Regions from separate parts of the Clostridium sp. HMP27 genome, predicted to be linked through region 1. Evidence: riboswitches for the same ligand, from Rfam matches in the RefSeq annotation. Region 1 holds a riboswitch; each other region holds the start of a gene.

The links. Region 1 has a riboswitch for cobalamin ahead of DP68_RS10875 (methyl-accepting chemotaxis protein). Riboswitches for the same ligand answer to the same signal wherever they lie in the genome.
Region 2: linked by a shared signal. The riboswitch ahead of cobT (nicotinate-nucleotide--dimethylbenzimidazole phosphoribosyltransferase) and the one ahead of DP68_RS10875 (methyl-accepting chemotaxis protein) in region 1 are both predicted to bind cobalamin.
Region 3: linked by a shared signal. The riboswitch ahead of DP68_RS03405 (CGGC domain-containing protein) and the one ahead of DP68_RS10875 (methyl-accepting chemotaxis protein) in region 1 are both predicted to bind cobalamin.

Annotation. Positions count from the first base shown of each region.
Region 1 is NZ_JMFY01000018.1:359,194-365,103, reverse strand. It holds gene DP68_RS10900 (AAA family ATPase) at 1-259, shown strand, start outside; gene DP68_RS10895 (GNAT family N-acetyltransferase) at 278-772, shown strand; gene DP68_RS10890 (3'-5' exonuclease) at 954-1,568, opposite strand; gene DP68_RS10885 (LURP-one-related family protein) at 1,732-2,226, shown strand; gene serC (3-phosphoserine/phosphohydroxythreonine transaminase) at 2,311-3,396, shown strand; cobalamin riboswitch at 3,768-3,955, shown strand; partial or broken gene DP68_RS10875 (methyl-accepting chemotaxis protein) at 4,093-5,810, shown strand.
Region 2 is NZ_JMFY01000011.1:44,852-54,469, reverse strand. It holds tRNA gene DP68_RS05420 (tRNA-Thr) at 78-152, opposite strand; tRNA gene DP68_RS05415 (tRNA-Asp) at 160-236, opposite strand; tRNA gene DP68_RS05410 (tRNA-Val) at 246-321, opposite strand; gene cobT (nicotinate-nucleotide--dimethylbenzimidazole phosphoribosyltransferase) at 602-1,678, opposite strand; cobalamin riboswitch at 1,987-2,162, opposite strand; gene hslO (Hsp33 family molecular chaperone HslO) at 2,306-3,196, opposite strand; gene DP68_RS05395 (class I SAM-dependent methyltransferase) at 3,216-3,953, opposite strand; gene DP68_RS05390 (small, acid-soluble spore protein, alpha/beta type) at 4,023-4,277, opposite strand; gene DP68_RS05385 (oligopeptide/dipeptide ABC transporter ATP-binding protein) at 4,456-5,421, opposite strand; gene DP68_RS05380 (ABC transporter ATP-binding protein) at 5,422-6,441, opposite strand; gene DP68_RS05375 (ABC transporter permease) at 6,456-7,373, opposite strand; gene DP68_RS05370 (ABC transporter permease) at 7,389-8,339, opposite strand; gene DP68_RS05365 (peptide ABC transporter substrate-binding protein) at 8,507-9,618, opposite strand, start outside.
Region 3 is NZ_JMFY01000006.1:18,303-27,920, reverse strand. It holds gene DP68_RS03445 (hypothetical protein) at 1-11, shown strand, start outside; gene DP68_RS03440 (hypothetical protein) at 270-848, shown strand; gene DP68_RS03435 (prenyltransferase) at 922-1,830, opposite strand; gene DP68_RS03430 (ABC transporter substrate-binding protein) at 2,016-2,939, shown strand; gene DP68_RS03425 (ABC transporter ATP-binding protein) at 2,939-3,661, shown strand; gene DP68_RS03420 (ABC transporter permease) at 3,654-4,406, shown strand; gene hydE ([FeFe] hydrogenase H-cluster radical SAM maturase HydE) at 4,469-5,515, opposite strand; gene DP68_RS03410 (transposase) at 5,559-6,428, opposite strand; gene DP68_RS03405 (CGGC domain-containing protein) at 6,811-7,137, opposite strand; cobalamin riboswitch at 7,269-7,454, opposite strand; gene DP68_RS03400 (glycerophosphodiester phosphodiesterase family protein) at 7,535-8,515, opposite strand; gene DP68_RS03395 (amino acid ABC transporter ATP-binding protein) at 8,593-9,336, opposite strand; gene DP68_RS03390 (amino acid ABC transporter permease) at 9,349-9,618, opposite strand, start outside.

The sequences.
Region 1 (5,910 bases):
AGTTCATTCTTTTCTTCAGGCATTTAAATCGAAGCCAGTATACTATATTACACTAAATCCAAATATTGGTTCAGTGATAGAAAGAGAAAGAAGGCGTAATAAAACAGGATATACAACCTGGGATGTTAAACCTCTTCATGAAGTACTGATAAATGAAAATCCAAAAGTAGGACTTTGGCTAGATTCATCCAATATGACTCCTGAAGAAACTGTAGAAGAGATTATAAAACGTGCAGAATCCGAGGCGCGTATTATGTAATGAGCTAGGAGTGGTGAAATGATGAATAGAATTTATGTAGAAAAATTCCTATCAGACGAAGATTTTAAACATTATTTTATTTTAGTTTCTAATGAAAAAGTAATGGCAATGGTTACAGAAAGAGCAATTCCATTGGATGAAGCAAGAAGTAACTTTAAACTATTATTAGAGAGGAATAAAAGACATAAAGCTTTTGGAAGCTTTAAGGTTTTTGAAACAACCACAAATAACTTTATAGGTTTATCAATGTTGAAGATAAATGAAGATGACTTAAGTGAAGCAGAACTTGGATATTTATTACTTCCTGAATTTTGGAGAAAGGGATATGGAAGTGAAATTGCAAAAATGCAGCTAAATAAGGCCAAAGAATTAAAAGTATTACATCGAATTACAGCAATAATAGATCCTAATAATATAGCATCAAAAAAGATATTGTTAAGTAATGGTTTTATTTCAGAAAAAATATGTGAAATTGATGGGCTGCCGGGAGAAATACTTAGTAAAACTATATGATAGTGTATTTAATAATAAAATAACCTCAACCATAGAAAACATCTTCCAATGATGTAGGGTGCTTTTTTATGTGCTATATCTTGAGTGCCACCAACATGACAAGCTTATATAAAGGTATGAGGCAAGCATCGTAATAGAGCCTGTCCCATACCTTTTTAGACTAATGGCAGAGAGGAATATTTTAAATACCATTAACCATATTAGTAAAATATTTTGGTGGGATATATCCTTTTTTTATTCCTTCTGTAACTAGCAAATATGTAGCTGTGGTATCAAATCTAGCATCGTGAAAGCTTCCTGTTTCGTTAAAAAGTTTTTTGCTTAAGGTATCTATATGAGAATTTTCTATATTAAGAAACCTTAAAGCTTCTTCAAGTTTAGGTGCTTTAATAGCGTCATGATTATTTTTAAAATTACATATATTTTTGTAATAATTCATAGTGCAAAATATATGTTTATAATTAAAGTCTTCTCCACATCCTTCTAATTCAGAAGTCAAAAAATTTATATCAAAATTAACATTATGACCTATGATAACATCCGCAGTTTGAAAGTCTACTAGAAATTCTTCAAGACAATCCTCAAAATATCTACCATTACTTAATTCGTATAACTTTTCAATGCTAAAACCATGAACTTTTTCTGCACTTGGCTCTACATACTCCACGGTGAAGAAAATATTTTTACCAATAGTTTTGGTTGGTTTTAAACTGGTGTCAACGAAAATATAGCTGAGCTGACATATGCTGCCTGGTCTTAAACCTGTTGTTTCTGTATCGAAAAATATCATTTTCATATTTGAAAATCCTCCTAGAGTTGTTTCATTATATATTATAGTAAAGTGTAGAGGAAGTGACAAGAGTATAGAATCTTCGTGGGTGTAATCATATAAGGCTAAAAATCTACATATATGATATAATATTTAAAATAATTAATGGGCTAGAATAGGGGGAGATTAAATGAAATATAAGATTCGGCAGAAAGTTTTTAGTTTTGCAGATAATTTTATAATCAAGGATGAAAGTGACAGACCTTGGTTTGTTGTAAAAGGAAAATTCTTTTCAATTGGAGATAAATTAGCTATAGAAGATCTAGATGGCAATCAGTTATTTTATATTGAACAAAATCTATTTAAGCTGTTACCGGAATATCATATTTTTCAAAGTAATATACAAGTAGCGAAGGTGAAAAAGGAGCTTACCTTTTTTAAACCAAAGTTTTCTATAGAAAGTAAGTTTGGAGAATATGAAGTGAATGGAGATATTTTTTCCTATAGCTTTCAAGTAATAAAAAACAAAAGAATAGTTGCAACTGTTAATAAAAAGTGGTTTACTTTTGCAGATACCTACGGAGTAAACATTATTGATGAAGAAAATCATCCATTCCTATTGACGTTGGTTATTGTAATTGACCAGGTTGTTCATGATAAAAGTAATAGTAACAATTCTAATTAATTTAAATATTTACAGTAGTACATAATATGAATTTTATACTATAATATATAAATCAAGGTTATCAAAACAAAAGGGGGGCTTTTTATGTCAAGAGTATATAATTTTTCTGCAGGTCCGGCTGTATTACCAGAGAAGGTACTTAAAGAAGCAGCAGAGGAAATGTTAGATTATAATGGCACTGGTATGTCAGTTATGGAGATGAGTCATCGTTCTAAGGCTTTTGAAAAGATTATTGGAGATGCTGAAAAGTGTTTAAGAGATCTAATGAACATACCTGATAATTATAAAGTGTTATTTCTTCAAGGTGGAGGACATCAGCAATTTGCAATGATTCCAATGAATTTGATGAAAAATAAGGTTGCAGACTACATTAATACAGGTCAATGGGCAAAAAGGGCGATGTTAGAAGCAAAAATATATGGAAAAGTTAATCTTATAGCTTCTTCAGAAGATAAGAATTACTCATACATACCTGATTTAAAAGAGTTAAAGATTTCTGATGATTCAGATTATGTGTATATATGTCATAACAATACAATTTATGGAACTAAATATAATCAATTGCCAGATACAGGAGATAAGATACTAGTTGCGGATATGTCCTCAGATATTTTATCTGAACCAATAGATGTAACTAAATATGGTCTTATATTTGCAGGAGCTCAAAAGAACATAGGTCCTGCAGGCGTTGTTATAGTAATAATTCGCGAGGATTTAATTACTGAGGATGTACTACCGGGAACTCCAACTATGTTGAAATACAAGACTCATGTAGATAATAATTCATTATATAATACTCCACCAGCATATGGAATATATATATGTGGGAAAGTGTTTAAATGGCTTGAAAATAAGGGTGGACTAGAAGCAATGAAGAAAATTAATGAAGAAAAGGCTGCAATACTTTATGAATATCTTGATTCAAGCAGCATGTTTAAAGGAACAGTTGTAAAGAAGGATCGTTCATTAATGAATGTACCTTTTATAACTGGATCGGATGAATTGGATGCTAAGTTTGTAAAGGAAGCTAAAGCAGCTGGATTTGAAAACTTAAAAGGACATAGAACTGTCGGAGGAATGAGAGCAAGTATATATAATGCTATGCCAATAGAAGGTGTAAAAGCTTTAGTTCAATTTATGAAAAAATTTGAAGAAGAGAATAAGAAATAAGTTATATGTAAGTTATAAATTGAAAAATTAAAATTTGTACTTTCATAATACAAAGCAATATTTAGAAGTTAAAAGCTAGTCGTTATATAACGACTAGCTTTTTTAGATAAAGTTATTATTTGTTTTACGCCATTATTGTATATAAATAAGCTTATATAATTTAAGCATATTTGTGATAAAATGTAGGAGTTGTTAAAAATATTATGGGAAAAATGTTGAAATATTGCAGAAATGAGGTTAAACTTATAGAGAAATGAGAAAATATGTTATAAAGTACTAATAAATGTTATTTGTAAATAAAGCATTAGTTTGATAGATAATAAATTATGTATTAATCCTAATGTTTAAGGATGACAGTTTTAAATAATTAATTGAATAATTTTAAAATAGGTTCAATAGATAAGTAATTTATTGAGTATAAGAGAATCTGGGTGAAAATCCCACATGGTCTCGCCGCTGTAAGAGAATAGTTTTTTCAATTGCCACTGGATAGCTCTGGGAAGGGTGAAAAAGCGTTGACGCTCAAGTCAGAATACCTGCCTATTTTAAGCTGCCAAAAACTCTACGAGAAATAGAGGGAGGGGATTGAAATGATTCATGTAGATTTTCAATAAATAGCCATTTAACCATTAGGTTAAAGGGTTATTTGTCATGGGATTTTTAGAGTTAAGATTTTCAAAAAAGGGGAGCAATAAAATGAAATTTTTTAATAATTTAGGTGTAAAGAAAAAACTTAATATGGTATTTACAATAATATGTATTTTCATACTTTTAATTGGTGCGCAAGGAGTATTTAGTTCTGCAAAAATAAGTAAAAGCGCAAATAACATGTATAGCAATAACTTAATATCTATCAAAAATTTGGAGGAAACAAAGGGGAATTTAAATGAGATTAGAGCTAATATTCTTAGAATTGTTTATGAGAGGGATAGGTCAAAATTAAATGAACAAATAAAAACTATAGATGATTTAACAAATAAAGATATACTATTAGAACAAGAATATCAAGCTTTACCTGAAATATCAGAGGAAGAAGAAAGAAATTATGCTGACTATAAAAATGATTTAGAAAAATATAGAGAAGCAAGAGGTAAAGTTATAGAACTTGCCCAAGCTAATAATTATGATGAAGCAGTTAAATTATATAATTCAGCTGTATCACCAATAACAGATAGTATGTTTGAAAAGATAAAAAAGTGCGTTGAAATAAATGAAAGTTTAGCAAAGCAGGATAACATAGATAACATAGCTCAATTTAACAAAGTTAGAAATACCACTTTAATTTATACACTAATAGCATTTTTAATAATAATTTTTATTGCATATGTAATAGTAAAAAATATAATGAATCCATTGAATAAGATAAAGAATTTGGCACAAAGATTATCAAACTATGATTTAACAGAGCCAATTGATATTACAAGGAAGGATGAGTTCGGACAAACAGGTGTAGCTTTAAATACAGCACAGGAAAATGTAAGTAACTTAGTAAAAGTAATTATGGAAAATTCACAGGATATAAGTGCCTCTTCTGAAGAACTTTCGGCTACTGTTGAAGAATTAGCAACAAAGGCAGAAACTATTGATGAAGCAGTAGATAGCATTGCTGCAGTTATGCAAGAGTCTAGTGCTACATCACAGCAAATAAGTGCATCTGCACAAGAAGTAGATTCAAGTATTAATGTACTTTCTTCTAAAGCTATGGAAGGGAGCAGTAATGCAAATAACTTTAAAGAAAGAGCTAAAGAAGTTAAAAATAAAAGTCAGCAAGCTATAGAGGAAACTCGAAGGATATATATTGAAAAACAAAAGAATATGCTGAAGGCTATAGAAGACGGAAAGGTAGTAGATAGCATAAAAGTTATGGCAGATACTATAGGAAGTATAGCAGGACAAACTAATCTTCTTGCGTTAAATGCCGCTATAGAAGCAGCAAGAGCTGGAGAGCAAGGAAGAGGTTTTGCAGTAGTGGCAGAAGAGGTAAGAAAACTTGCAGAGCAATCAGCACAAGCGGTAATAAATATTCAAGATACTATTTCTAAAGTTCAGCAGGCATTTAAAAGTAGTATTGATACAGGCAGCGATATATTAGAATTTATTAATAAACAGGTTCAGGAGCAATTTATGCCTATGGACAAACTGGTGATCAATATTATAACGACTCGGATTTTGTAAGCAAAATGTCTGAAGAAATTGCAGCTATGGCAGAAGAAATTACCGCCACAGTAGAGCAAGTCAGTGAAGCAGTATTGAATATGGCACATGCCTCACAAAAATCAAGTTCAGAAGCAGAAACGATAAAGATAAGTATGGATGAAAATACAAAAGCTATAGATCAAGTAGCAATAACAGCACAAAGTCAAGCAGAACTTGCTCAAAGATTAAATGAAATAGTTCAAAAGTTTAAGATTTAGGCAACTTGAAGTTATATATTGTAAGAGTTACAAATAAAGTCGATGAGAATATTGGATTAAATAAGATATAAAGTAAAAAACACTTGACATATTATAAATT
Region 2 (9,618 bases), on a different contig from region 1:
GACTCGAACTCGTTTTACCACCGTGAAATGGTGGTGTCTTATCCGCTTGACCAAGGGGCCTTATTTTAGTAAATTCATGGAGCTTGCAATAGGAATCGAACCCCCAACCTGCTGATTACAAGTCAGCTGCTCTACCGTTGAGCCATGCCAGCATAATTATGGCGACCCAGAAGGGACTCGAACCCTCGACCTCCGGCGTGACAGGCCGGCACTCTAACCAACTGAGCCACTGGGCCGCAGTATCATGGTGGGAACAACAGGGATCGAACCTGTGACCCTCTGCTTGTAAGGCAGATGCTCTCCCAGCTGAGCTATGCTCCCATAAATACTTGCGTGTCGTTTAAGACAATTATTATTATATAAGCTGATATGACTTTTGTCAATAAAAAAATTAAACTTTTTTATATTTTTATAGAAACTTTCGCCAAAGCGAAATTTCTTCCTTCAGCAGTATGCATGAAGATACTTTTAATATTGAATATAAGTATGAGATTTACATTGTAGAAAACATTGAACAAGCATTAGAGCTTCTTTGTGTATCAAATCGTTTTCCTAAATGTAAATCTCATACGTGAGGTTCAGTATTAGAAAACGTCGTAATTTAATCTTCTCTAATATCTACAAAAAATTCAGTGTTATGTATACTTGCCTCTTCTAGCGTATGCATATCATTCATTATACATAAAGCAGATTCTATTACTAAAAACTCTATAGGACATCCTGAACCTTCTCCTAACCTCATATCTAAACCTAAATTTGCCTTAAGACCTATTTCATTCATTACACAAGTTGCACCTGGTTCTACTGGGATATGAGACGGAAACATAAAATCTTTTACATTGGGATTTAACTTATAAGCACACAATGCAGCTGCTGAAGATATAACCCCATCTATTACAATGGGTACTCTATTTTTGGCTGCACCTAGAAAGCATCCACATAATCCTGCTATATCAAAACCACCTACTTTTGATAAAACATCTATAGCATCACTTTTATCAGGATTATTTAATTCAATAGCCCTTTTTATTACATTTTTTTTGTTCACAAATTGTTCCTCTGTAAGCCCAGCACCTTTACCTACTATTAAATCAGAATCTATTCCAGATAGTACGCTTATAACTGCCGCACTAGTGGCAGTATTACCCATTCCTGCCTCTCCAGTACCAAATAAATCATATCCCTCACTTACATATTTATCTACCATTTCTATTCCTACTTCAATGGCTCTTATAGCTTCTTCTCTTGACATAGCCGCTTCTTTTGCCATGTTTTTAGTTCCATAAGCTATTTTTTTATTTATTATCTTAGGGTTATTAAAGTTTGCATTCACACCTATATCTACTACGCATACATCTGCTTTAGCATAATTAGATAAGACACCTATACCTGTAACACCTTTAGTATAATTATCTGTAATAATAGCTGTAAGCTCCTGAGGGCATGCACTAACTCCTTCTACTAACACTCCATTATCAGCACTCATAACTATAGTTATTTTTTTATTTATTTTATTCTTTACTTTCCCAGTAATACCAGATATCTTTATAGCCATTTTTTCTAATTCTCCTAAACTTCCTATAGGTTTACTAAGGCTGTCCATTCTCTTCCAAGCATCTTTTATCGCCTCATCATTAGCTGGTGCAATACTTTGCAATGTTTCTTTTAATAATTCCATTTCCCATTCCTCCTAAAATTTAAAAATAATAATTTACTTTTTATAATACTAATAGCACTTATTTTCAAGATCTTAACTCTTACTGCATTTTTAATATCAAGTGATTCATAGATTCAGGTGGCATATACTGGATAAAAACAAATAAGAATCATCCCAAATCAACAGGGAGATTCTTATTTTAAATATGTAATACTTATTAATATAATGGTTTAAATAACTTAAATATGTTATATCATTAAAAAATAAAATCCCTTGCAAAAGCAAGGGAATACATATACAAAGTAAGCTTATATCTTCCCTCCGAAGCATTGTAGCAATGTATTTCAGGCAGTTCTCCTGGCTTAAGTTTCTTCCTCCTCCCTCCTTCCTAGAAATATCTAGTGGATAAATGGGATTTGTCAACTCTTACAGTAGCGGGGGCTGCAGTGGCTTCTCACCACTTTCTCTTTTAAACTATATCAGCACCTAAAATAATCATATTAAATTTTTACTAACTATGCATGATTTATAGAAATTTATAATTTCATTATAAATCAGCTCATCTCAAGTTATCAGGATACTTCATGATAAAATTATAGTACAACCCTTCGTTAATTACAATGTATTTTAATGGTTATTAATTCATGCTTAATTCTTGCTTCCTGATTTTTTTAAAATTTCTCCTATTTGTTCATTAGTAAATTTATAGCTTGTATTGCAAAAGTGACACTTTAATTCCTCAGTTTTATTTTCATTATATAATTCAGTAAGGTCTTTTTCTCCTATGCTCATAAATACTCTTTCTACCTTGTCTCTTGTACAATCACACTGATATTTTGGAGTCATATTATCTAATATTTTTAAATCCATATCTTCAAATATAAACTGAAGTATTTCTTCAATACTCATTCCTTGTACTATATAATCAGTTACAGATTTCATATCCTGAAGCCTATAAGTGACTAAATCAGCGGCTAATTCATTTGCTCCTGGCATCATTTGAATAATAAATCCACCTGCCGCTTTAATACTTAAATCAGTATCTACAAGAACTCCAAGTCCAACAGCAGAAGGAGTCTGCTCGGAAACTGTAAAATAATACGCAAGATCATCCCCTACTTCTCCTGAATAAATAGGTATCTGTCCAACATAAGGCTCTCTAAGTCCCATATCCTTTATAACGGTAACCTTACCATTTATGCCTATAGCTCCTCCAACATCAAGTTTTCCTTTGCTATTTGCAGGTAAATCAACCTTAGGGTTCCCTATATATCCTTTTACGCTTGCATCAGAATAAGCAGTAACAAGAACACCCTTTGCCTCCCCGCCTCCAGATATTTGAATAGTTAAAGAATCCTTCTCTGATTTTAACATTGCACCCATTAATGTTCCTGCAGTAAGCATTCTTCCTAGTGCAGCAGCTGCTGTAGGAGCACATTCATGAATTTTTACTCCTTCATTCACAAGTTCTGTTGTAATAGCTGCAATAATTCTTATGTCACCATTACTTGCAATTGCTCTAACTAATTTATCACTCATTTTATTTCCTCCTGATTTCCTATTTTGTGAGCACATACACTATTCTTTCACTTGTAGAAGATATATCCTCATGCTCATAATTATCTAGTACCTTTGCTATTTTAAACCCAGCTTTAACAATAAGTTCTTCTAGCTCCTTCTCAGTGTATGCTCTTTCTGTATGATGTTCATCAAATCTTCTATAAAGCTCTCCTTCTTTCAAAAAGAAAGTCAAGTACATGTCCACTATATTATCTTCAAAGACATTTTCCCAAGTATAATACACGTTTTCTTCATCATAAGTAAATATATTATTTCCTAATATATTAGAAAGCTTATAATATGAATTTATATCGAATATAAAAATACCTTCATCCTTTAAATGCTTATGTACACCCTTAAAATAATTTAATATATCTTCATTTTCTGTTAAATAGTTAGTAGAATCTAAGCAGCATGTTATAAGATCAAATTGCTTATTTAGTTCCAATTCACTTATATCCTGACATACAAACTTTCCCTTTATACCTTTATTTCTAAGCTTATTTTCAGCTTCAGTAAGCATATCATCTGATAAATCCACTGCCCAAGTATTTAAGAAACCTTTGGCTATATGTTCTGTTAAATTTCCAGTTCCACAAGCCAAGTCTAAATACTCCCTTTTGGGCACATTAAACTCATTACATAAATCCAATATAATATTTGCCCATTTAAAATAATCCACATCACCTTTGATAAGATTGTCATAAATATGGGCAAATTCTTTGTAACACTCCATAACCGTTCCCCTTTATCCAATATAAATCAGCACATCTCAAAATTGAGATGTTTCATTAATAAATTTATATTATAAATTATTTTTTTGCAAGTCAATATTTTTAGGAATATTCATTTGTTTTTTTCTTCTAGTCATTATTCCACCTATTCTTCCTGTTTCCTCTGAAGTTAAGCTGCTCCATCCATATTTCTCTACCTTATCTATCAAACCCAATTCATCAGCAATTTCATATTTAATTTGTTCTCTAAGCTTTTCTGCTTCAGTAAGTTCTCTATTTGATTTTAATTTAGCCTTAATAACCTTTTTAAGTGGTGTTTTTCCCATAATAATCCCCTCCGTAAAAAAATTAATTACGTTATTTAATAGTTTTTACAGATGGGGACATATTTATTCAATTTTTCAAATCAAAATCTAATCTCTATTTAAGAAAATAATTAAGCTTAAAACCCAAAATAAAACCCCAAAACCAGCCATTACACTGATTTTAGGGCATTATTAAATACTATTTATCTTCAAATAAATGACATGCTACAAAGTGATCTTTTTCAACCTCTTTAAATACAGGTGAAACTTCACTACATACAGGCTTTGCATATTTACATCTTGGTGCAAATCTGCATCCTGGCTTTGGATTTATAGGACTTGGAACATCTCCTTCAAGCATTATTCTGCTTCTGCTTTGTTCAACTTCTGGATCAGGAATTGGAATAGCAGATAAAAGTGCTTGAGTATATGGATGTAATGGCTTTGCATATAAGTGTTCACTTGAAGCAAGCTCTACCATAGTTCCAAGGTACATAACTCCAACCCTGTCAGATATATGCTTTACCATTGAAAGATCATGAGCAATAAATAAGTAAGTAAGTCCAAGTTCATTTTGTAATTTTATAAGTAAATTTACAACCTGAGCTTGAATAGAAACGTCAAGTGCTGAAATTGGCTCATCACACACAATAAACTTTGGTTCAACAGCCAATGCTCTTGCTATACCTATTCTCTGTCTTTGCCCTCCTGAAAACTCATGAGGAAATCTTGATGCATGTTCCTTATTTAAACCTACTAGCTGTAAAAGCTCATATATTCTATTAGTTCTTTCTTTTCCCTTATGAATGCCATGTATGTCTATTCCTTCAGCAATGATATCTCCTACTGTCATTCTTGGATCTAGCGATGCATAAGGATCCTGGAAGATTATTTGTGCATTTTTAGTATATTCCTTTTTCGCTTTACCCTTTAGCTTGTGTATATCAGTGCCTTCAAATAAAACTTCTCCACCTGTAGCTCCATATAGTCCAAGTACTGTTCTTCCACAAGTTGTTTTACCACAACCTGATTCTCCAACTAGTCCTAAGGTTTCTCCCTTTTTTATATTAAAACTTACATCATCTACAGCCTTTAAAGTAGCATTTTTTCCAACTTTAAAATATTTCTTAAGATTCTTAACCTGAATTAAAACTTCTTTTTCCACCTATATTGCACCTCCTTCAAATTTTGGAGTCTCAACCTTTGGTGCAAGAGGATGCTGTAACCAACATTGTACTTCATGAGTTTCTGAAAGTTTTGTTACCTCAGGCATTTCTTCATTACAAATTTCCATACAGTAAGCACATCTTGAAGCAAACGGACAGCCTACTGGAGGCTTTAATAAGTCTGGAGGAGTTCCTGGTATTGAATATAATTCATTTTTATGTTTTGTATCAAGTCTTGGTACTGATTGTAAAAGCGCCCAAGTATACGGATGCTTTGAGTTATAAAATAATTCTTCTCTAGTACCTCTTTCAATTATCATACCTGCATACATAACCTGAATTTTAGTTGCTACACCAGCAACTACCCCTAAGTCATGAGTTATAAGTATAACTGCTGTACCAAGCTTATCCTGAAGTTCTCTTATAAGATCCATTATCTGAGCCTGAATTGTAACATCTAGCGCAGTAGTAGGTTCATCAGCTATTAGAACTTTTGGATTACAAGCAAGTGCCATGGCAATCATTGCTCTTTGTCTCATACCACCTGAAAATTCATGTGGATATTGACTTACTCTTTTATCTGCATTTGGTATATTAACTAATTTAAGCATTTTTACAGCTTCATCTAATGCTTCTTTCTTATTCATTCCTCGATGAATAATTAAGTTTTCAGCTATTTGATCTCCTATTTTCATTGTAGGATTCAAGGATGTCATAGCATCCTGGAAAATCATACTTATATCTTCTCCTCTTAAATCCCTAAGTTCTTTATCTGACATCTTTAAAACATCTTTTCCATCAAATAGTATTTGTGAACCTTCTTTTATATCTCCTGGAGGAGTAGGTATTAATCTCATTATGGATTTAGAAGTTACTGACTTACCACAACCAGATTCTCCAACTATAGCTAAGGTCTCCCCCTTATCTACATGAAAAGATACTCCTCTAACGGATTGCACTTCACCTGCATAAGTGTGAAATGTAACTTTCAAATCTTTAACTTCAAGCAAATGTGACATAATTATCTCCTCCTTTACTGACGAAGCTTAGGATCTAGAGCATCTCTTAATCCATCACCAAGTAAGTTAAATGCTAACATTGTTAATGAAATAGCTAGTGCTGGGAAAATTAATTGATATGGATAAAAATCCATAACCGCTTGTCCGAAAGAAGTCATTGCACCCCAGCTAGTTTCAGGAGGCTGTATTCCCAGTCCTATGAAGCTTAAAAATGCCTCAGCAAATATAAATGACGGAATATCAAAAGTCATATAAACAATTATTACTCCAATAGTATTTGGTATTAAATGTTTAAGTATTACTCTTTTAGGGTCTGCTCCCAATGCCTGAGCTGCAAGTACATACTCTGATTGTTTAAGCTGCATAACCTGTCCTCTAACCATACGAGCCATACTTGTCCAACCAGTAATGCATAGTGCAATTAAAAGAGACATCATACCCTTTCCCATAAATATGGATAGTATTATAACTATTAGCATATATGGTATACTTATAAGTATTTCTACGATTCTCATCATTATATCATCTACTTTTCCTCCAAAGTATCCACTAATACCTCCATATATACAACCTATAACTACCTCAATTATCGTTCCTATTATACCTATAGTGATAGAAACTCTACCACCAATCCAAAGTCTTGAAAATAAATCTCTTCCTAAATTATCTGTTCCAAACCAATATTCACCGTTTGGTGAAAGATTCATTTTGTCTGTATTTTGAACAGAAAACTTATGCGGTGATATCCAAGGTCCTATTATGCACATGAGTATTATAATCACCAATAATATCATAGAAAACATAGCAACCTTATTTTGCTTTAATCTTCTCCATGCATCCTGCCAGTAGGTCAAATTAGGTCGTACTATAATATCAGCATTTTCTGCATCATATCCTAAAACTTTAAATTTTTCTTTATTTAAATTTACCATTACACCTTTGACCTCCTATCTTTTTCCACCAGTAAGTCTTATTCTTGGATCTATTACTGTATATAATATATCAACTATTAACAGTGAAATTATATATAGAGCAGAATAGAATATTGTAAGTCCCATAATTACATTATAATCATTTGTCAAAATAGCATCTATCATGGAATTTCCAAGCCCAGGAATATTAAATATTCTCTCTATTACTATAGATCCTGTGATAACTGCGGCTACCTGTGGTCCAAGTATAGTAATAACAGGTAATATTGCATTTCTTATAACATGTTTCCACGCTATGGCTACTTTAGATACACCCTTAGACTCCGCTGTTAATATATAGTCTAGTCCTACAACATCTAAAACCGAAGTTCTCATGTATCTTGCATAAGTTGCTAAACTTGAAAAGGATAGCGCTATAGTTGGAAGTATTGTATATTTAAATCCACTTAAATATTCTCCAGGTGCATACCAGCCTGCACTAGGCAGTCCTATTTTACCCCCTACTGCCTTTTGAAGTAACGCTGCTAGAACAAAGCTTGGTATAGAAACTCCAAGTATTGCAAGGAATATTACTGAGTAGTCGACCTTTGTATTTCTTCTAAATGCGGCTATTATACCGAGTATTATACCTATAGTTAATCCTAAAGCTATTGCCTGCAAACCAAGCTTTAATGAATTAGGAAACTTATCTTTAATTATTTGTTGCACACTATATCCAGGAGTTATAAAGGAATCACCTAATTCTCCCTTTGTTATATTCTTTAAATAAATAACGTATCTTGTAGACAGTGGCTTATTAAGCCCATATTTTTCTTTTATTATTTCCCTAGTTTCTGGCGGAAGTTTTTGCGCTTGAACCGATACAGGATCTCCAGGTATAGAATTCATTAAAAAGAATGTTATTGTAGTTATTACCCATAAAGTTATTAGCATGTATCCTAATCTCTTTAATATATATTTTATCATTTATATCCTCCTTCCTTGATTTCCAGTTAAAATTTATGTAACCACTGGAATTTCCAAATTCCATATGTTTTTTTCAGCCCCATAATATACCATTTTGTCCTTAACATACAAATACTACAATAAGGCTCTACAAACCCCATTGTAGTATTCATACTCTTTATTTTCCCCTATTTTCCTTCATTATAAATCCATTTTAATTCATATGTTGCTCCAAATGCTGGGTGTTGAAGTCCCTTTACACTATTTTGGAAGAAGTTTCTTCTATCTTTATAGTATATAGGAGCTATACCTGCATCTTCATTAATAAGTAATTTTTCAGCTTGTGCAAATAATTCTAATCTCTTGGTATTATCAGTTTCATTTTTGATCTTGTTTAATAGCTCTTCATATTTAGCACTGTTATACTTACCATAGTTATTTCCGTTATCCTTTTGGAATAATCCTATAAATGAATCCGGATCATTGAAATCTGCGCCCCAACCAGACATCGCAATTTCAAAGTTACCATCTTGTGTTTTCTTCAAGTAATCTGCAAAGCTTGCTGCTGAATCAAGCTGCACATTAACACCTATTTTTGACTTCCATTGATTTTGGAAGAATTCAGCTGATTGTTTATCAAAGGCACTGCTATCCTGTGGAAGATATCTTACAGTATGTTTTGATGGATCTGGATCTAACCCAAGTTCCTTTAATCCTTCTATAAATAAAGCTTTAGGATCTTTCTTTTGAGCAATTACTTCCTTTAATGGCTCTTCAATTTTACTTCTGTATTCTACATCTCCAGTTTTTATAAGTGGTGATACAACACCGTAAGCAACAAATCCTCTTTTATAAATCTTATTAACATAAGTTTCTCTATCTATAGCAAGTGAGAAAGCTAATCTAATTTTAGGATTAGTTAAAAGCTTATTTTTTCCAGTTTGATTAAATATCATATAGAAAGAAACTGGGTCCGCTTGCCCTATACCAGAAATTTTACCTGCTTCTACATCCTTTTTAAGTTTATCAATATACTCACCAGTAACAGCTACTGCATCTATTTCTTTATTCATAAGCATCTGGTATCTTGTTTGCATTTCTTTTATAACTGATAAGTTAACTTCATCTGTTTTAACCGCGTCTTTATCGTAATACTTATCATTTTTCTTTAATGTTAACTTAGCACCCTTCTGCCACGCAGTAATTGTATATGGTCCATTATAAACCATCTTTGTTGGGTCTGTACCATATTTATCTCCCTGAGCCTTTGCTATATCTTCTCTAACTGGTACAAGTAATG
Region 3 (9,618 bases), on a different contig from region 1:
TAAAGAAATAATTTATATAATACTGAACTTAATTTATCAATTAATTCAGATTACCTTTAAACCCTATGCTTGCGTAGGGTTTTCACCTTTTATGCATAGTTATTGCAGTGAATTATATGTTCTTTACTCCTTTGCCGTTAATTACCCACCATTCCCATCAATTTCCTCATACTTTTTTATGAAATAATATCGAAATATATACTATTTTAGAATAATTTATATTATAATATAATCTGTATCAAAAATTTTTATACATAGGGGGATCTTAAATGAAAATTAAGGTTTTATTATCAACACTTGCTCTATCACTTACTTTATTAGCTGGATGCGGAAGCAGACCTGCTGAACAAACAGCAACTAAGCCTGAAACTAAGACAGAAACTAAGGCTCCAGCTGAAAAGGTTGACACTGTAACAACTGCTTCAATAGTGGACAAGGCAGAAGCTTTCGAAAAAGCTATAAGCAAAGATGGTACTTGGATCATTGCAACATTAAATGATTTAACTATTGACAAGGACCTTGTACTTGAAGGCGAATTCAAAAACGGTAAAAAAGATAAAGATGGTAAGGATGCTATCCAACGTAAAATAGCTCTTTACACTCAAGATGACAAGCACGTTGTAACTGCTAGATTTACTTTAACTGCTCCAAAATTAACTATAAAGAGCCCACAGGCTAGAATCCAAAGCGGAACTTTCAAAGGTGACGTATACGTTGAAACAAAGGACTTCCAATTAGTAGATGCTAAAATTGAAGGTAACGTATACTTCGCGAGCGAAGAAGCTAAAGCTGGATTTAAAATGGATGAAAAGAGCAGCATAACTGGAAAGCAAGAAGTAAAGAAATAATACATAATTTTTAGTGCCACCCACATGGCAAATGCCAAGTTAATGTAACTTGCCACTTGCCACGAGGGTGGCACTATTTTATTAATGCAATTATAGTTATTAAATTAAAGGTTATGTGCAGAATATTTGTTACACGTATTCCGCTAGTTTTTGGTCTAGAAACCGTCTTATAAGCCTTAATAGCTATTGGCAAGGTTATATAAACTAGTAATGCTAATATGGGTAAGCCCTTTGTAATAACTAATATAGTTGTCATTAAATATGCTGCAACTATTATTGAAACATAAATTGCTTTACCAGCCTTAATACCTAGTATAACTGTAAGTGTTCTTATCCCAAGATTTTTATCTCTTTCGTAATCTCTTATCTCATTTGACATCATAAGCAGTGGAATCATCAATCCTGCTGGCAGTGCACCTATTACAGGGGTGATAGAATATTCACTTGTAAATACAACATAAGAACCTAATACCATTAAAGGCCCCATAAGTACAAGGGACAATATAGCTCCAAGTCCCCTTTTCTTATATACAAAGGGTTCTCCAGTATAGGCATAAGAACCTACAATACCAGCTATTCCAATATAAATGAGCTTTGGAGTGCTTAAATACATGAGTATTAGTCCTATGAGCCCAGTTCCCGCTAAGCATAACATGCTAAATGAAAATACTAAAAGGTCAAAGGCAGTTCTTTCGTACTTTAAAAATTTATAGGTCTTTTCTCCTGGCCTATGATATTTAAAAGACCCTTCATAAAAATCATTTATTAAGTTCGCACATCCCTGTACAAGCATGCCTCCTATAGTAACTAATACTATCTTAAGTACATCTAATTTAAGGTTTCCTGTGAATAACTTCCCTTCCCTATGAGCCATTAACATACCTAAAGTGGTTGAGGCCACAGCAAGTGTAAGAGATAATGGTCTTAACGCAATCCATAAGTCCTTTATGAGTTTTATAATATATTCCTTTGTATATTTCATGATCACATCTCCCGAAAGTTTATATAAGCTTAACAATACACACTTAATTATACATGAGCGTGTTGAAAACTCAACAACAAAGTACTACAATTAAATAGTGCCACCCACATGGCAAGTGGCACGTTAGCGTCAACTTGCCACTTGCCATGTGGGTGGCACTACAAAAACAGATGGGGGATGTAAAAATGAAAAATATTAAGAAGTTATCAGCAGTACTATTAGCTGTTATGATGGCATTTGCAGTTGGATGCAGCTCGAAGAAAACTGGTGATGATACTACAAAGGAAAATTTAAAATTAAAAGTTGGAGTTATGCCTGCAGTAGACTCAGCACCTATATTTCTTGCAGCTAAAAAGGGATATTTCAAAGAACTTGGATTAGATGTAGATGTGCAAGTTTATACAAATGCAATGAATAGACAAAGCGCTCTCCAAAGTGGTGAATTAGATGGAGCCATGACAGATGTTATTGCTTTAGTAAATAATGTTCAAAATGGTTTTGATATAAAGGTTACAACAAGCACAGATGGATCCTTCCCTTTCTTAATAAAAAAAGGATTTGAAGAAAAGAAAGATATCAAGGTTGGAATGATGGAAGTAAGCGTGTCCAACTATTTATCTGATAGAAGTTTGGCAGATAAATACAATATAGAAAAGGTTTATATAAATGAAATTCCTGCTAGACTTGAAATGATTAATAAGGGCAATTTAGATATGGCTGTTATTCCTGAGCCAATGGCTTCTCAAGGAGAATTAAATGGACTTGGCAAAAAACTAATACAAAATACTGATGAATTTTCACCAGATATAATGGTGTTTACAGGAAAAGCTATAAAGGAAAACGAGAAAGCCGTTAAGCTATTTCATGAAGGTTACAACAAGGCTATTGAGGACATAAATAAAAACGATACTGAAGCAAGAGAAATATTAATAGAAAAGTTAAAATTAAAGCCAGAGATTAAAGATAAAATCATTTTACCAAAATACAATAAGGCAAGAGTACCTAGTAAAGAATACCTTGAAACTATTATGAATTGGAACGAAAAGGTACTAAAGAAAAAAATAGATTTAAAATATGAGGACTTAGTTGAAGGGAAATTCGTAAAATAATGATTAAAGTAAAAAACATAGAAGTATGTTATGGCGAAGAGAAAGCTTTAGATAAGCTTTCTCTAAATATCGCTAAGAATACTACTTGTGCTGTAATTGGTCCATCAGGATGCGGAAAGACTACACTTTTATATACGTTAGCGGGAATTATAAAACCAGCTTCAGGTAATATATTTATTGGCGGCCAGGAGCTCACTGGTATAAGAAAAGATACAGGGTTAATTCTTCAAGATTATGGGCTTCTTCCCTGGAAAACTGTTTGGGATAACATTGCATTTCCTTTAAAATCTAGAGACTTTAACAAATCTGAAATTACTGATAAAGTTTCCTCTATTTTAAAAAGCTTAAGTATGGATGAATATGCAAAAAAACTTCCTGGCGAGCTTAGCGGTGGACAAAAGCAACGAGTTGCAATTGGAAGAACCTTAGCCCTAGAACCCGATTTGCTTCTTATGGATGAGGCCTCCTCTGCCCTAGATGCTATAACAAAGGAGCATATTCAAAATCTTATATTAAATATATATAAGGAAAGTCATCTCACTTTAGTAATGGTAACCCACAATATTGAAGAAGCTGTTTTCCTTGGACAAAGGATTATAGTTATGGGTGATGGAAAGATCAATCATATAATAGATAATCCATACTTTGGGGATGAAAATTTAAGAAACAACTTGGAGTTTTATAAAATATGTCTTGAGGTAAGGAAGTGGTTAAATGGCTAGACTTAAAGCGTTCATATACAACAAAACTTTATATGGAATCTTTATAGTAGTGCTATTTTGGTACATACTTCATTTAACTGTAAGTTCTTCGGCAATACCTTCTCCCTATAAAACAATTTTGAACTTTATTGAGATTTTTCCAGGAACATTAAGCCTTCATCTACTAGTAAGCCTAGCTAGAATAACTACAGCAATTTTAATTTCATTAGTATTTGGAAGCTTAATTGGACTTTGGATTGGCATGAGTGAGAAAGCCGATGAACTTATAACGCCCATAGTATACATACTATATCCGCTGCCTAAAATAGCTTTTCTGCCAATACTGATGATTTTATTTGGTCTTGGTAACACCCCTAAGGTTGTACTTATAATTATAATAATTATTTTTCAAATCATTGTAGCTGCGAGGGATGGAGTTCGAGAAATACCAAAGGAACTCTTTTATTCCGTAACCTCCCTTGGATTAAACAAAATTCAAACTTATAGGCATTTAATAATTCCAGCGGTGCTTCCTAAAATAATAACTGCCTTAAGAATTAGTGTTGGTGTGAGCATATCCGTGCTATTCTTTGGTGAAAATTTTGCAACAACCTATGGCATTGGTTACTTTATAATGAATAGCTGGCTAATGGTAAACTATGTTGAGATGTTTAGCGGAATATTAGCCCTTAGCATAATGGGATTTTTAATATTTAAGATTATTGATATACTGGAAAATAAGCTCTGCAGATGGATTAAAATATAGTGCCACCCACATGGCAAGTGGCAAGTTAAAGTAACTTGCCACTTACCATGTGGGTGGCACTTTTATTTCCTTAAAGATTTAAGGCTATGTCCTTTAGATGTTGAAACCGTTCTTCCTATAGACCTTATCTTTCCTGAAATACAATTAAAGCAATGACCTGGTGTATCATTTATGCATATCTTACCTGGATAAAGAGCATATAGTTTTCTATAGTCCCCCTCAGTTATATTAGGCATAACAACGTTGGCACCACTTTGAAGCGCTATTATTCTTCCATTTTTATTTAGAGTCTCCATAGCTGTTGTAGCAGGTATGTTTATATCCGGTAACAGGAGCCTTGTTAATGCCATAACCTTTAAGCTCATTGTAAACTCCCTGCCCTTGGCATCCTTTAAAGGAGTATCTTCATTAGGGATAAATGGTCCAAGTCCTATCATGTCTGCATCTATTTCTTTAAAAAACAATATATCATCTGCCAAAGATTCTATAGTTTGGTTAGGCAGCCCTACTAAGTTACCTGTTCCTATTTGATATCCTAATGATTTTAAATCTCTAATACATCTTTTTCTATTTTCATGACTCATAGCTGGGTCTAACTCTTCATATAGCTTTTCATCTGTAGTTTCTATTCTAATTAAATATCTATCTGCTCCAGCTTCCTTGTAAGCCTTATATTCTTCAAAAGTTTTTTCTCCTAAACTTAAGGTAACCGCTATGTCCATTTTCTTTAAATTAGATATTATAGATGCAAGCATGTCTACTGTGTAGTAATCATCTTCTCCAGATTGCATAACAATACTTTTGTATCCATAACCTACTGCTTTTTTTGCTAATTCTATTATTTCATCAGGCATCAATCTATATCTTTCAACATTTTTATTAGCTGCCCTTAATCCACAATATAAGCAATTACGTTTACATGTATTTGAAAACTCAATTATTCCTCTTAAATGCACATCGTCTCCTACATACTTCTTTCTAACTCTATCAGCTGCACTAAAAAGTTCCTCATTTATGCTATTATCTTTAAGTAATATAACCAGTTCTTCTTTGTTTAAATTATGAGTTTCCTCAGCTTTTTTAATTAATTGTAAGCTTTTATCATCCATTGCACGATCCTCCTAAGGTGCCACCCACATGGCAAGTGGCAAGTTACACTATTTTATTTCTTGAAATTAACTTACTTATGGTGGAAGGTGCCGCATTAAAATATTCTGCTATTTCCCTTAAGGAATAACATTCACTTAATGCACATCTTATAATTATTATTTTTACTGCGGTAAGGCATTGTTTCCTGGTCCCATTCCTAATCTCCATAAGTACAGATTTATTTATATTTAGTTTTGAAATTACTTCATCTAATGACTTACGATTTAGTCTTACAAAATTACTAAAATCGTTGCCCTCATTTGAAAATGGCGTTTCTTTAAGATTAAGTGCTGCCTTTGTAATTTCATAATCTTTATCTTCATCAATTTCATCTCCAGGTGAATTAACAAGTTTTAAATACTGCTTAGAAGCCCCTTCCCTACTATTCCCTAAGATATTTAATATAAAATTAGCATTGATACCTGAATTTATGTTGTTTTTATAAAAATAATGACTGCTCCAAGGATAATCCTCTAAACTATCACATATATCAGCCTTTATTGGATTTCTATGTATATACCTTAAAAGCCATACTAAATAAGCATTGTTATCAACTAACTTACTCTTATATCTACTATCAAATGCGTGACCAGTCCTATTTAATATACCTTTTATATATTTTCCTAGTAAATTGTCCAAATAAAACATTATTTCATTTATTGGAGATTTATTAGTTTTCATAAGTAAATGATAATGGTTATCCATAATTACATAAGCTAAAATCTCATAGTCAAACTTGATATTATATTTTTTCAAGCATCTTAAGATAAATGATTTTACATTATCATCTTGAAATATGTATTCTTTGTTGTTTCCTCGCTGATAAATATGATATATTGCTCCTTCATAGATAATTCTATTCTTTCTTGACATATGCTTTCACTCCTGTAAATGGTTTATCTAAACTATTCACACTTTTATAAAAAATATACATAAAATCAGAAATTCTATAAAGTATCATTAATTTAATCAGCTAAAAATTGTCACTTGCCACTTGCCACGTGGGTGGCACTATTATTTTGATTTTATACTAGTTGATACCTTTATGGCAAGTGGTAAGTTGAACTATCTTAATTTAAGAGAGATTTAGCTTAATAAGTGTAATTTAGGTTGCATTAAAAATAATTTATTTCTATTAATAACCTGAAGATTTTACAGCTAAGGGAACCCCTACAAGGTTCCCTTTAATAAAATAATTGAATTTTATATAGCTTAAATCTCAACTTGCCACTTGTCACGTGGGTGGCACTAGGCACTAATGTGTACCCTCTATTACTTCTATGTTATGATTTTCAAAAATTTGTTTTATTTCATGAGCCCTATTAGCCGTGCACTTTTTAATAATACAAACCGCTAAATGAATTCTTTTAACACCTGATTCTTGAAGTTTTTTTGCAGTCTTTAATAAATTTTCATCAGAATTTTTGGAACAAGCATCACATGTAGCAAATGCCATCATTTCCAAATCCTCATCCTTTTCATAAATACTAAAAGCCTTATTTCTATTATTATAAGCCTTAAAACATCCCATGGTTGAGCATGTACCATTTGTGTTTTCACATGCTATAATAGCTATTTTCATATATTATTCTCCTCTTTTCTCATTATTGTAAAGTCATAAAACAAATAACCCTTCAACGTTTAGTTAAAGGGCTGTCTATCCAAAATGCATATAAGTCATTTTAATCTTCCTCCCCCTATTACTCGTAGAGTTTTTGGCAATATAAAACAGGCAGGTGTTCTGACTCGAGCGTCAACATTTTTTCAGCCTTCCCAGTTTCCCAGTGGCATATTGAAAAAACTATTCTCTTACAGCGGCGAGACCGTGCGGGACTTTCACCCAGCTTCTCTTTTAATCAACAGATAAAAATCTATTGAACCCATTTTATAAACTACTAATTTAGTATACTTATTGTACTATAAATCCTGCTTATATGGCAAGTGTTAACTCATTCCATATAAACTTATATAAGAAATTTTTATTTGTAAAATAATGGACCTATTTTATCAACACGATTTGTCCAAATACCTCCAGTATAGTTATGCGGTAGATTTTTCAAGTCTTCGGCAGTATCAAATCCTTCAGAAAATTCCCCGCTGCCGCCTACAACAATTACACGAGTATTTACACTATCCATTCGATTTAGAAATCGGCCTCCCCATCCCCATAGAATAGGAGCGTATTTTAATGGTATATGCAATTCAGTATTTCTACAGGCCTTTGGAACATACCCTGTCCACCCTATAGCAATATAAGAAATCAGTGATTTTTTCAGCGTTGCCTTTGACATAACTCGAAGATTAGGTAACTCTTTCTGTAGTAAAGCAATAGGTTTGTCTCCTCCATATACAGCCAATTTATTTAAACTTTCTTTGGGTAGCTTAGAAAGATATTGAACAAGCTGCTGCCCATCTTCTGTTTTATCAGTTTTAATATGAATCAAAAAAGAACCTTCTGGGAATTTAGTAAGAACATCATCTAATGAAGGCATAAGTCCTGTTCCTTTACCTCGAAAAGGAAATGTCTTCCCTCCATCCGCAGTGTAGTTATACCCAACGTCAAGTAATCTCAAATCGTCCATTGTATAATCTTTTATAAGGCCTTTGCCATCAGTTCTATATTCTAGTGTCCAATCATGAAAAACAGCAAATTTCCCATCCTTGGTTGGCTGAACATCAAGTTCAACTATATCAGCTCCATATTTAAAAGCTGATTCCATAGAAGAAATTGTATTTTCTAAAAAAGGATGTTCAGGCTTATGAATGCGCTGAGCTGTATTGGTTTCATTGGTTATTCCCTCCATACTAAAGGTTTGTGCAAGCCCACGATGTGCAAGTATAGTTGGTTTTCCTGTTCGCTGTTTTGTAAACAGAGAGCTGTTATTCACGTAGACAAATGCAAATAATATTATAAAAAATATTGCGGATCTTTTCTTTATTATCTTTTTAAATTTGTCCATTTTCCCCCCATAGTTCATAAATTAAGTGCCATCTACTTGCTAACTTGCCACTTGCCACGTGGGTGGCACTAATCAACCTAATCATCTATAATACTCAAAAACTTCTTCAAGCGCTCATTGCCTGTATTTTCAAAAACCTGCTCTGGTGTACCAACTTCAACAATTGACCCATTTTCCATGAATACAACCTTATGAGCTGCATCTCTTGCAAAACTCATTTTATGAGTTACTACTACCATAGTCATTCCTTCTTTAGAAAGATCTTTCATTACCTTTAGGACCTCAGCTGCCAGCTCTGGATCTAATGCAGAAGTAGGCTCATCAAATAACAAAACTTCAGGTTCCATTGCCATGGCACGGGCAATAGCTACTCTTTGCTGCTGGCCACCTGAAAGTTCACAGGGATACTGATCTTTTTTCTCTAAAAGTCCAACCTTTTGTAAAAGCTTAAGACCTTTTTCACGAGCCTCTTCCTTTGAACGCTTCAATACTGTTACCTGTCCCTCCATTATATTTTCTATAACGGTCATATGAGGAAAAAGATAAAAGCCTTGAAATACCATCCCAGTTTGTTTTCTTAGCGCTTGTACTTCACTAGTAGAAATCTTTTTATTTCCACTAAACATTACCTCATTTTTCCCAATTGCTATGGCACCCCCGTTTGGAGTCTCTAATAAATTTATACATCTTAATAGAGTGGTTTTCCCTGAACCCGATGGTCCAATAATAACCGCTGTCTCTCCCTTATTAATCTGTAAATCTATACCCTTTAAAATCTCATTCTTACCAAAGCTTTTGTGTAAGTTTTTTATGTTTATCATAAAACCCCTCCTTTACCTAGTTGTATATCTTTCAAGTCTTTTTTCTAACCTATTCTGAAACACTGATAATACACTACTGAACATAAGATAGATAACTGCAGTTTCAATATATAACCAAAGAGGTTCATAAGTTGCAGCTGTAATTCTCTGAGCTATCATGAACATTTCAGTAACGGTTATAGTTGCAGCAAGTGATGTATCTTTAACAAGACTTATAAAAGAATTAGCTAGTGGAGGTATGGAAACTCTAGTAGCTTGCGGAAGAATTACTCTTCTCAATGC